One region of the Clostridium celatum genome, then DNA from elsewhere that is predicted to be linked to it. Evidence: predicted binding sites of a transcription regulator. Region 1 holds the regulator's gene; the other holds the start of a gene.
The links. Region 1 encodes Rex, which represses fermentation and respiration genes when NADH is low (regulators of the CRP and FNR family bind a similar motif). Its sites were predicted from a motif close to ATTGTTAANNNNTTAACAAT; they were not measured.

Region 1 (5,418 bases):
TATATCCATATCCGCCATGTATTTGAACAGCCTTAGTTGTTACATCCATAGCAACTTCAGCAGCAAATAATTTTGCCTTAGCCGCATCTACTGAATATGGAAGCTTATTTTGTTTAAGCCATGCAGCTTTGTAAACTAATAATTTAGCTGCTTCAATTTTTGTTTCCATTTCAGCAATCATCCATTGTAATCCTTGGAATGCTGATAATGATCTACCGAATTGCTTTCTTTCCTTCATATATTTAACAGCTTCTTCATAAGCTCCTTCTGCAATACCTAATGCTTGAGCAGCTATACCAATTCTTCCTCCATCAAGAGTTTTCATTGCTATACCAAATCCTTTACCTTCTTTACCTATTAAGTTTTCTTTTGGTACTACACAGTTTTCAAATATAAGTTCAGTAGTAGAAGATGCTCTAATTCCTAGCTTGTCTTCTTTCTTTCCAATTGAGAATCCTGGGAAGTCTTTTTCAACTATGAAAGCAGATATCCCTCTAGTTCCTTGTTTTTTATCAGTCATAGCAAATACTATGAAAGTATCTGCAACTCCACCATTTGTTATGAATATTTTAGAACCATTTAATATATAGTTATCGCCTTCTAAAACAGCTGTTGTTTGTTGTCCTGCAGCATCTGTACCTGCACCTGGTTCTGTTAAACCAAAAGCACCTATCTTTTCACCTTTTGCAAGTGGTACTAAATATTTCTCCTTTTGAGCCGGAGTTCCATTTTCATATATTAATGAAGCACAAAGTGAAGTATGAGCTGAAACTATAACTCCATGTGTTCCACAAACTTTTGATAATTCTTCAACAGTGATAATATATGATAATACATCTCCGCCAGCGCCACCTAATTCCTTAGGAAATGGTATACCCATCATGCCTAGCTTAGCCATTTTTTCTACATTTTCCATTGGAAATCTTTCTGTTTCATCAATTTCAGCAGCTATTGGTTTTACTTCATTAACTGCAAATTCTCTAACCATTTGTCTTACTAACTCTTGTTCTCTAGTTAATCCAAAATTCATTGCTTTTTTACCTCCCTGCAATACCCTTATTGTGTAAATATATATACACAACTTACTTATATATTTGAATAAATCAGTAGTCTTTAGCTTGTACTTAGTAGTTTAAGATGAAATATCCAAACCCTTAACCCTAACCTCTAACTGCTAATTATTAATCCCTAATTATTTTTAAAGTTCTTTGCTCTTCTTTCTAAGAAAGCTGTCATTCCTTCAACTTGATCTTCTGAGTCAAAGCATTTACCAAAGTCTTCTGCCTCAATCTCTATAGCTTTATCCATATCTACCTGCATTCCTCTATTAATTGCATCTTTACAAAGCTTTACTGCAATTGGAGCATTAGCATTTATAGCTGCTGCCATTTTCTTAGCTTCATCCATTAAATTTTCTAACGGAACAACCTTATTAACTAATCCAATTCTTAAAGCTTCTTCAGCATTAATCATTGCACAAGTATAAATTAATTCTTTAGCTTTACCTAGTCCAACTATTCTTGGTAATCTTTGGGTTCCTCCAAATCCTGGAGTAATTCCAAGCCCTGCTTCCGGTTGAGCAAATTTTGCCTTTTCTGATGCAATTCTTATATCACATGCCATAGCAAGTTCACAACCTCCACCTAATGCAAATCCTGAAATTGCAGCTATTACAGGTTTATTTAAAGTTTCTAATCTTCTAAATACTTTATTACCTAAAAGTCCAAACTCTTCTCCACCCTTAGAATCTAAATCTTTCATCTCAGCAATATCAGCCCCTGCAACAAAAGACTTTTCTCCTGCTCCTGTAAGTATCACACAATAAATATCGTTATCATTTTCTATATTAGTAATAGCAACATCTAAATCCTTTAAAGTGTCAGAGTTTAAAGCATTTAATGCTTTTGGTCTATTTATTGTTATAATTGCTAAATTCCCCTCTTTTTCAAGAGTTACATTTTTTAACTCTTCTTCTAAGATTACATTTTTAATTTCCATGATTCTTCCTCCCTTTTATACCCAAATTCATTTATACCCTATAATTCTTTGTTAATTATGTAACAAATAAATCAAAAAAAATAACTCATAATCTCATCTTTGGTTAGAAGATTCTGAATAATCTTAACCTACTTATAATTATAATAGCTAAATTTAGCATTTGCAATTAATATTTTCTTTTTTAGTATATTAATTCTTTATTTTCAATTTTTTTCTTGGAATACGTTTACTATTATCTCTTTTTTCCCTTTATTTTCTTTTGTATAATAAATAACAATTTAAATATTAAATTACACATTAAAAACGTATAATAGACTTAAATTTTAATAATAAAAAAAATAGCATACATCTTAAATCATGTATGCTATCATTTTACTTTTCATCTTTATTCATTAAATATACCAAAGTTAATAAACTTTCTGAAAGGTGTACATTCTCCACAGTAACATCACTTGGTACTGATAAATCTACAGGTGCAAAATTCCATATAGCTTTTACTCCACCCTTAACTAATATATCACTAACTTTTTGAGCATTTATTCTTGGAACACAAATTACTCCAATATCTATAGTATTACTTTCTAAATACTGTGCTAATGTATCAATATCGTTTATTTCTACATCTCTAATTTTCATTCCTACAAGCTTAGGATTTGCATCAAATATAGCCTCTATTGATAATCCATCATCAGAAAATCTTCCATAGTTTGCAATTGCTTGCCCTAAGTTACCTGCTCCAACTATTACTCCTTTATAATCCTTATCTAATCCTAAAATTAAACTAATTTGTTTATATAATTCTTTTACATTGTACCCATAACCTTGTTGACCAAAATCTCCAAAATTATTTAAATCCTGTCTTATTTGAGATGCAGTAAATCCTATTTTTTCTCCCAATTCTTTGGAAGAAATTCTATCTACTTCATTTCTCATCAACTCTTTCAAATATCTATGGTATTTTGGTAATCTTTTAATTACTGCCATAGAAACATTTTTTTTCTTCTCCATAGTATATGAATCTCCTTATTCTTTTAAAAATTCTCTATTTTACCAACCTAACACTTTGATAATATAATAACATACTTTTTATTTTAATTCTATATTTACAAATATGATTTAAAATTTTTAAATACTTATATAATTTAAATTAAAACTCATTTTTAATTTAAATTTAATTTTATTAACTTTTAACTTAAAAATATTTTATTTCAATTTATATATTTTTTCAATGCTTACTTTCATCTCAAACTTATTTTTGCCTAAAAATAGAGACTTATGTATAACGTAGCAGATCCGTTATACATAAGTCTCATTTAAATGCAAAGTTAGATTCTACAATCTAACTTTATACAAGAGTCAAAGCTGATCTTGTATGCTACACCCTTATGCCTTAAAAATGTTCTCGACTTAAATTATTATAATTAACATAATATATTTTGTCAATATTTATCGAATGATTCTCATTGAATTTAATACTGCTATTAAGGTTACTCCAACATCTGCAAATACAGCTGCCCACATGTTTGTTAAACCTAAAACAACTAATATCATTACTGCAATCTTAACCCCTAGTGAAAAAATTATATTTTGCCATAATATTTTACTTGTTCTTTTTGAAACTTGTATAGAATCAACTAATGAATAAATATTATCTTGCATTAATACAACATCAGCAGCCTCAATTGCTGCATCTGAACCAACGCCACCCATAGCAACTCCAATGTCAGCTCTCGCTAATACTGGTGCATCGTTTATTCCATCACCAACAAATACTACTTTTCCTTTTGTATCACTTCTATTTAATAACTCTTCAACTTTCCCAACCTTATCTCCAGGTAATAACTCTGAATATACTTCATCTATTCCTATATTCTTAGCTACCTCTTCTGCAACTAATTTATTATCTCCAGTAAGCATTACTGTCTTTTTAATCCCTGCTGATTTTAATGACTTTAAAGCTTCTTTTACATTTTCTTTTATCTCATCAGATATAACTATATTCCCTTTATATAATCCATTAATAGCAACATGTACTATAGTTCCAATGGATTTTTTTTCTTCATAGTTTATATTATAAGATTTCATTAGCTTACTATTTCCAATTAGTACGTTATTATCCCTTATACTAGCTTCTATACCATATCCGGAAATTTCTTTATAATTCTTTATCTCTTCTTTATTTATATCTTTTCCATAAGCTTGTATTATTGATTTTGCAATAGGATGATTAGAGTGACTTTCTCCAATTGCAGTAATCTCTAAAAGCTCACTTTCACTTATATTTTCTGTATTTATTTCAGTTACTTTAAACACACCTTTTGTTAAAGTTCCGGTTTTATCAAAAACCACTACTTCACTTTCTTTAAGTGCTTCTAGATAATTTCCTCCTTTAACTAGTATACCTTTTTTAGATGCAGCCCCTATTCCAGAGAAAAATCCTAAAGGAATTGATACCACTAAAGCACATGGACAGGATACTACTAATATGGATAATGCTTTATAAATCCATTCTGAAAATGTAGCATCTTTTAGTATTAATGGTGGTATTATTGCTACAACTATAGCTACTATAACTACTATTGGAGTATATACCTTTGCAAATTTTGTTATAAACTTTTCTGTTGGTGCTTTTTTATTTGAAGCATTCTCAACTAATTCTAATATTCTTGCTACGGTTGATTCACCATATTCTTTATTTACCTTAACCTTTAATACTCCATTGGTATTTATAGCTCCAGATAATATTTCATTTCCTTCTTTAATTTCTCTTGGAACTGATTCACCTGTTAATGCAGCTGTATCTATAAAGCTTGTTCCTTCAATTACTACACCATCTAGAGGTATTCTTTCACCTGGCTTAACAATTATAATTTCATCGATATAAACATCCTCTGGTGAAACCTTTATTTCTTTATTATCTCTTAATACATTTGCATAATCTGCCCTTATATTCATAAGAGATGAAATTGATTTTCTAGATTTATTTACTGCATATCCTTGGAACATTTCTCCTACTTGGTAGAAAAGCATAACAGCCACTGCTTCTGGATATTCACCTATAAAAAATGCACCAATTGTAGCTATACTCATAAGGAAATTTTCATCAAATATTTCTCCTCTAGCTATATTTTTTATTGCAGTTAAAACTACATCTCCTCCTATGATCAAATAACTAGTTGCAAATAAAATTATTGATAATAAATTTCCATCCCCTTTAAATATTAATGCAATGACATACGCTACTATACCTATAATTAACCTTAAATTGTCTTTAATATAAAATAATAATTTATTATCTGTGCTCCCTGACATTGCTTTTATTTCAGAAGTATCATTATTAACTTTACATTTATTATCATTACATATACTATTATTTGCTTTCGTATTCTTATTGGTATAAATTTCTTCAACTACAACATT
Region 2 (5,418 bases), on a different contig from region 1:
ACAAGCAGCCTATAACTCTACAAAGGATATTCCAATAGTTTTTACAGCTGTTACTGATCCTGTAGAAGCAGAAGTAGCAAAAGGATGGGAGAGTTCAGAAACCAATGTTACAGGTACTTCAGATATGGTATCAATAGATAATCAATTAGATTTATTATCATCATTAGTACCAGATATTAAAACTTTAGGTGTTATTTATTGTTCATCAGAAGTTAACTCAGTTATACAAGTAAATTCGTTAAAAGATGCTGTAAAAGATAGAGATATAGAAATTAAAGAAGTATCAGTTACAAATGTAAGTGAAATAAATCAAAATTTAAGTTCAGTTCTAGGTTCAATTGATGCATTATATGTACCAACAGATAATACAATTGCATCAGCTTATGATTTAGTAGGAAATCTTTGTATAAATAAAAATATACCAATATTATGTGCAGAAGAAGCTGGAGTTTCAAAGGGAGGATTATGCTCAATAGGAATTGATTATTTTAAATTGGGTAAGGAAGCAGGATACAAAGCTGCAGAAGTTTTACAAGGAACTAATCCAAGTGATATAGCCATAACTACAATGGCTGATATGGATATAACAATTAATACTGCTGTAGCAGAAAAATTAAATATAACTATTCCAGAGGATACATTAGAAAAAGCTAATAAGGTTACTGGAGGGGTTAATTAGTGGAGATTATTATAAATGCTATAGAGCAAGGGTTATTATTTGCGTTAGTAGCTATAGGAGTTTATATAACATATAAGATTTTAGATTTTCCAGATCTTTCAGTTGATGGAACTTTCCCTTTAGGTGCAGCAATTTCAGCGGCACTTTTAGTTAAGGGGGTAAATCCTTGGATTACAATATTAGTAGCAACTATAGGTGGAGCTATAGCAGGTTCTATTACAGGATTTCTTCATGTAAAGCTAAAAATAAGTAATTTAATGTCTGGAATACTTGTAATGATAGGATTATATTCAATTAATTTAAGAATAATGGGCAAGGCAAATACTCCACTTTTTAGTACAAATCATATATTTAAAAATACTTCTATTAATTCTATATTTATAATATTAGCTATAGTAATTGTAGTTAAGGCATTATTAGATTTATTTTTAAAAACAAAAGCTGGGTTTTTATTAGTAGCAGTTGGTGATAACGAGCAAGTAGTGTCAGCACTTGGAATAAATAAAAATATTATTAAGGTTATGGGACTTATGATAAGTAATGGATTAGTAGCATTAGCAGGAGCACTTACTGCACAGCATCAAGGTTTTGCAGATGTAATTATGGGACAAGGAACAGTTGTTATGGGACTTGCTGCTGTAATAATAGGAGTATCTATTTTTGGTAAGATTTCATTTGTTAAAGCAACAACCTTATCTATATTAGGAGCTATAATTTATAAATTGGTAGTTGCTATAGCGTTGTGGATGAGATTAAATCCAAATGATTTGAAGTTAATGACAGCTATAATAGTAGTTATCGCATTAGCATCTAATAATGATATTTTTAAGATAAAGCGTAAGAAAAATAAAATCAAAGAAGTAGTTGGAAAAGGTGGTGATGAAGATGTTAAAAATTCAGGGGCTATACAAAGTATTCAATCCTAACACCATCAATGAAAATAAAGTTTTTGAAAATTTTAATATTGAAATTAAAAAAGGTGATTTTATAACAATAATAGGATCTAATGGAGCAGGTAAATCAACACTATTAAATTTAGTAAGTGGAAATATAAAAGTAGATTTGGGCAAGATTATATTAGATGGAAAAGATATTTCTTTTAAAGAGGAGTATGTAAGAGCAAAAGATATAGGAAGAGTTTATCAAAATCCAACCATGGGAGTTTCTCCTAATATGACGATATTAGAAAATTTGGCATTAGCAGATAATAAAGGTCATAAATATGGACTAACCTTTGGAATTAATAAAAAAAGAATTGCTTATTATAAGGAATTGTTAGTAAGCCTTGATTTAGGACTTGAAAATAAATTATATAATAAGGTGAATCTGCTTTCAGGAGGGCAAAGACAAGCTTTGACTTTAGTTATGGCTGTAATGTCAGAACCAAAACTATTATTACTAGATGAACATACAGCTGCATTAGACCCTAAAACATCAAATAAAATAATGGAGATAACTAAAAGAATAGTAGAAGAAAAAGAAATTACTACATTAATGGTTACTCATAATATGAAACAAGCATTAGAATGTGGAAATAGACTTATAATGATGCATGAAGGTAAGATTATAATAGATGTAGACGGAAATGAGAAGAGTAATTTAACTACAGAAAAGTTGACGGAGTTATTTGGAAGAGCGAATTTAATGGATGAGATTAGTGATAGAAGTCTTTTAACATCATTAGCGTAAAGTAGATACTATGCAATAAAAAGAGAAATTTCACCTTAGAAATTTCTCTTTTTATTTTTAGAATAAAACCCTGAGAATAGAGAAATATTAATAAAGTAAACAATAAAGTTACATTTGAATTGTTATAATAATAACAAAAAAGATATGTAAAGAAAGTTTTCAAAATTAAAGTTATTTAAAATAAATGTGCAAAAAAGTAAAGAAAAAAATATAAAAAGTGTCTAAAAATAAACATAATTGATGAAAATGTTATCATTGGCTTAAAATAAAGGCTTTGATATGAGCTTGAAATATGCTAAAAAATATAAATAAAAATATTTTCAAAAAAAGTTTGACAAAAAATAAACAATCAAGTACAATAAGTTTGTGGACAGGTTAAAAAAATAACAATCAAAACATAAATTTAACAATGTCTAATAAAAATAATAGATATCAATTCAAATTAACATAAATTATTGATTATTAGGAGGATGTAATAATGAAAGTTACAAACGCTCAAGAATTAACAGCAAGAATTAAACAATTAAGAGAAGCACAAGCAAAATTCGCTACTTATACTCAAGAACAAGTAGACGAAATATTTAGACAAGCAGCTTTAGCAGCTAACCACAACAGAATTAAGTTAGCTAAAATGGCTGTTGAAGAAACTGGAATGGGAATAGTTGAAGACAAGGTTATAAAGAATAACTTTGCTGCTGAATATATATATAACCAATATAAGAACATGAAAACTTGTGGAGTTTTAGAAGAAGATAAGACTCACGGAATTACAAAAGTAGCAGAACCAATTGGAGTTATCTCTGCTATAGTTCCAACAACAAACCCAACATCAACAGCAATATTCAAGTGTTTAATAGCTTTAAAGACTAGAAATTCTATCATAATATCTCCACACCCAAGAGCTAAGAATGCTACAATAGAAGCTGCTAAAATAGTTTTAGAAGCTGCAGTTAAAGCAGGAGCTCCAGAAGGAATAATCGGATGGATTGATGAACCTTCAGTTGAATTATCACAAAATGTTATGAGAGAATCAGATATAATCCTAGCTACAGGTGGTCCAGCAATGGTTAAGGCTGCTTATTCATCAGGAAGACCAGCTTTAGGGGTTGGAGCAGGTAATACTCCAGCAATCATTGATGAAACAGCTCACATTAAAATGGCTGTAAACTCAATATTACTTTCTAAAACATTTGATAATGGGGTTATTTGTGCATCAGAACAATCAATCGTTGTTTTAGAACAAGTATATGATGAAGTTAAGAAAGAATTAGATGCTAGAGGAGCATACATCCTTAAAGGTGAAGAAGTAGATAAAGTAAGAAAAGTTATCTTAAATGAAAAAGGTGGATTAAATGCTGACATGGTTGGTCAATCTGCTTACAAGATAGCTAAGATGGCAGGAGTTAACGTTCCAGAATCAGCTAAGGTTTTAGTTGGGGAAGTTACTTCAGTTGAATTAGAAGAACCATTCTCACACGAAAAATTATCTCCAGTTTTAGCTATGTACAAAGCTAAATCATTCGAAGAAGCTTTAGATAAGGCTGATAGATTAATCGAATTAGGTGGTATGGGACATACTTCAATACTTTACACTGATCAAGTTAAGAATAGAGACAGAGTGTTAGCATTCGGAGAAAGAATGAAAACAGCTAGAACATTAATAAATATGCCAGCAGCTCAAGGGGCAATCGGAGATTTATTCAACTTCAAATTAGCACCATCATTAACATTAGGTTGTGGATCATGGGGAGGAAACTCAGTTTCAGAAAACGTTGGTCCTAAGCACTTAATTAACGTTAAGAGCATCGCTGAAAGGAGAGAAAATATGCTTTGGTTTAGAGTTCCAGAAAAAACTTACTTCAAATACGGATGTTTACCAGTAGCTTTAGAAGAATTAGCTGAAATGGGTAAAAAGAAAGCATTCATCGTAACAGATAAAGTGTTATTCGAAATGGGATACACTAATAAAGTTACTGAAGTTTTAGAAAAGAACGGAATCCAATACAAAATATTCTCAGATGTTGAACCAGACCCAACATTAAGATGTGCTAAAGCTGGTGCTGCAGAAATGACATCATTCCAACCAGACGTTATAATTTCACTTGGTGGAGGATCAGCTATGGATGCTGCTAAAATTATGTGGGTTATGTACGAACATCCAGAAGTTAACTTCCACGATTTAGCTATGACATTCATGGATATTAGAAAGAGAATATACAGATTCCCAACTATGGGTCAAAAAGCTATGATGGTATCAATAGCAACTTCAGCTGGTACTGGATCAGAAGTTACTCCATTCGCAGTTATTACTGATGAACAAACAGGAGTTAAATATCCATTAGCTGACTATGAACTAACTCCAGATATGGCTATCGTTGATGCAGAATTAATGATGACTTCTCCTAAGGGATTAACAGCTTGTGCTGGTATCGACGTATTAGTTCACTCAATTGAAGCTTACGTTTCAATAATGGCTTCAGAATATACTAACGGATTAGCTTTAGAAGCAATTAGATTAGTATTCAAATACTTACCAGATGCTTATAATGAAGGTACAACTAATATTAAAGCAAGAGAAAAAATGGCTCATGCATCTTGTATGGCAGGTATGGCATTCAGTAATGCATTCTTAGGAATTAACCACTCAATGGCTCATAAGCTAGGTGCATTCCACCACTTACCACACGGTATGGCTAACTCATTAGTTATGAATGAAGTTATAAGATTCAATGCTGAAGAAGCACCAACTAAACAAGCAGCATTTGCACAATACAAATATCCAAATGCATCTTACAGATATGCTAAGATAGCTGATTACCTAGGATTAGGTGGAAACACTAATGCTGAAAAAGTTGAATTATTAATTAAAGCTATAGAAGAATTACAAGCTAAAGTTAATATGCCAAAAACAATAAAAGATGCTGGTGTAAGTGAAGTTAAGTTCTTCGAAACAATAGATGAAATGGTTGAGCAAGCATTTGATGACCAATGTACAGGAGCTAACCCAAGATATCCATTAATGAAAGAATTAAAAGAAATGTATATCACTA

Region 2: a site for Rex is predicted at 2,699-2,718, ahead of adhE (bifunctional acetaldehyde-CoA/alcohol dehydrogenase). Genes of this name have one in related genera too.

Annotation. Positions count from the first base shown of each region.
Region 1 is NZ_JAJKGM010000010.1:76,979-82,396, reverse strand. Features, by position in the region: gene LPC13_RS06620 (acyl-CoA dehydrogenase) at 1-1,030, opposite strand, end outside; gene LPC13_RS06615 (short-chain-enoyl-CoA hydratase) at 1,189-1,998, opposite strand; gene LPC13_RS06610 (redox-sensing transcriptional repressor Rex) at 2,371-3,006, opposite strand; gene LPC13_RS06605 (heavy metal translocating P-type ATPase) at 3,445-5,418, opposite strand, start outside.
Region 2 is NZ_JAJKGM010000025.1:16,161-21,578, reverse strand. Features, by position in the region: gene LPC13_RS11000 (ABC transporter substrate-binding protein) at 1-679, shown strand, start outside; gene LPC13_RS10995 (ABC transporter permease) at 679-1,605, shown strand; gene LPC13_RS10990 (ABC transporter ATP-binding protein) at 1,565-2,368, shown strand; gene adhE (bifunctional acetaldehyde-CoA/alcohol dehydrogenase) at 2,847-5,418, shown strand, end outside.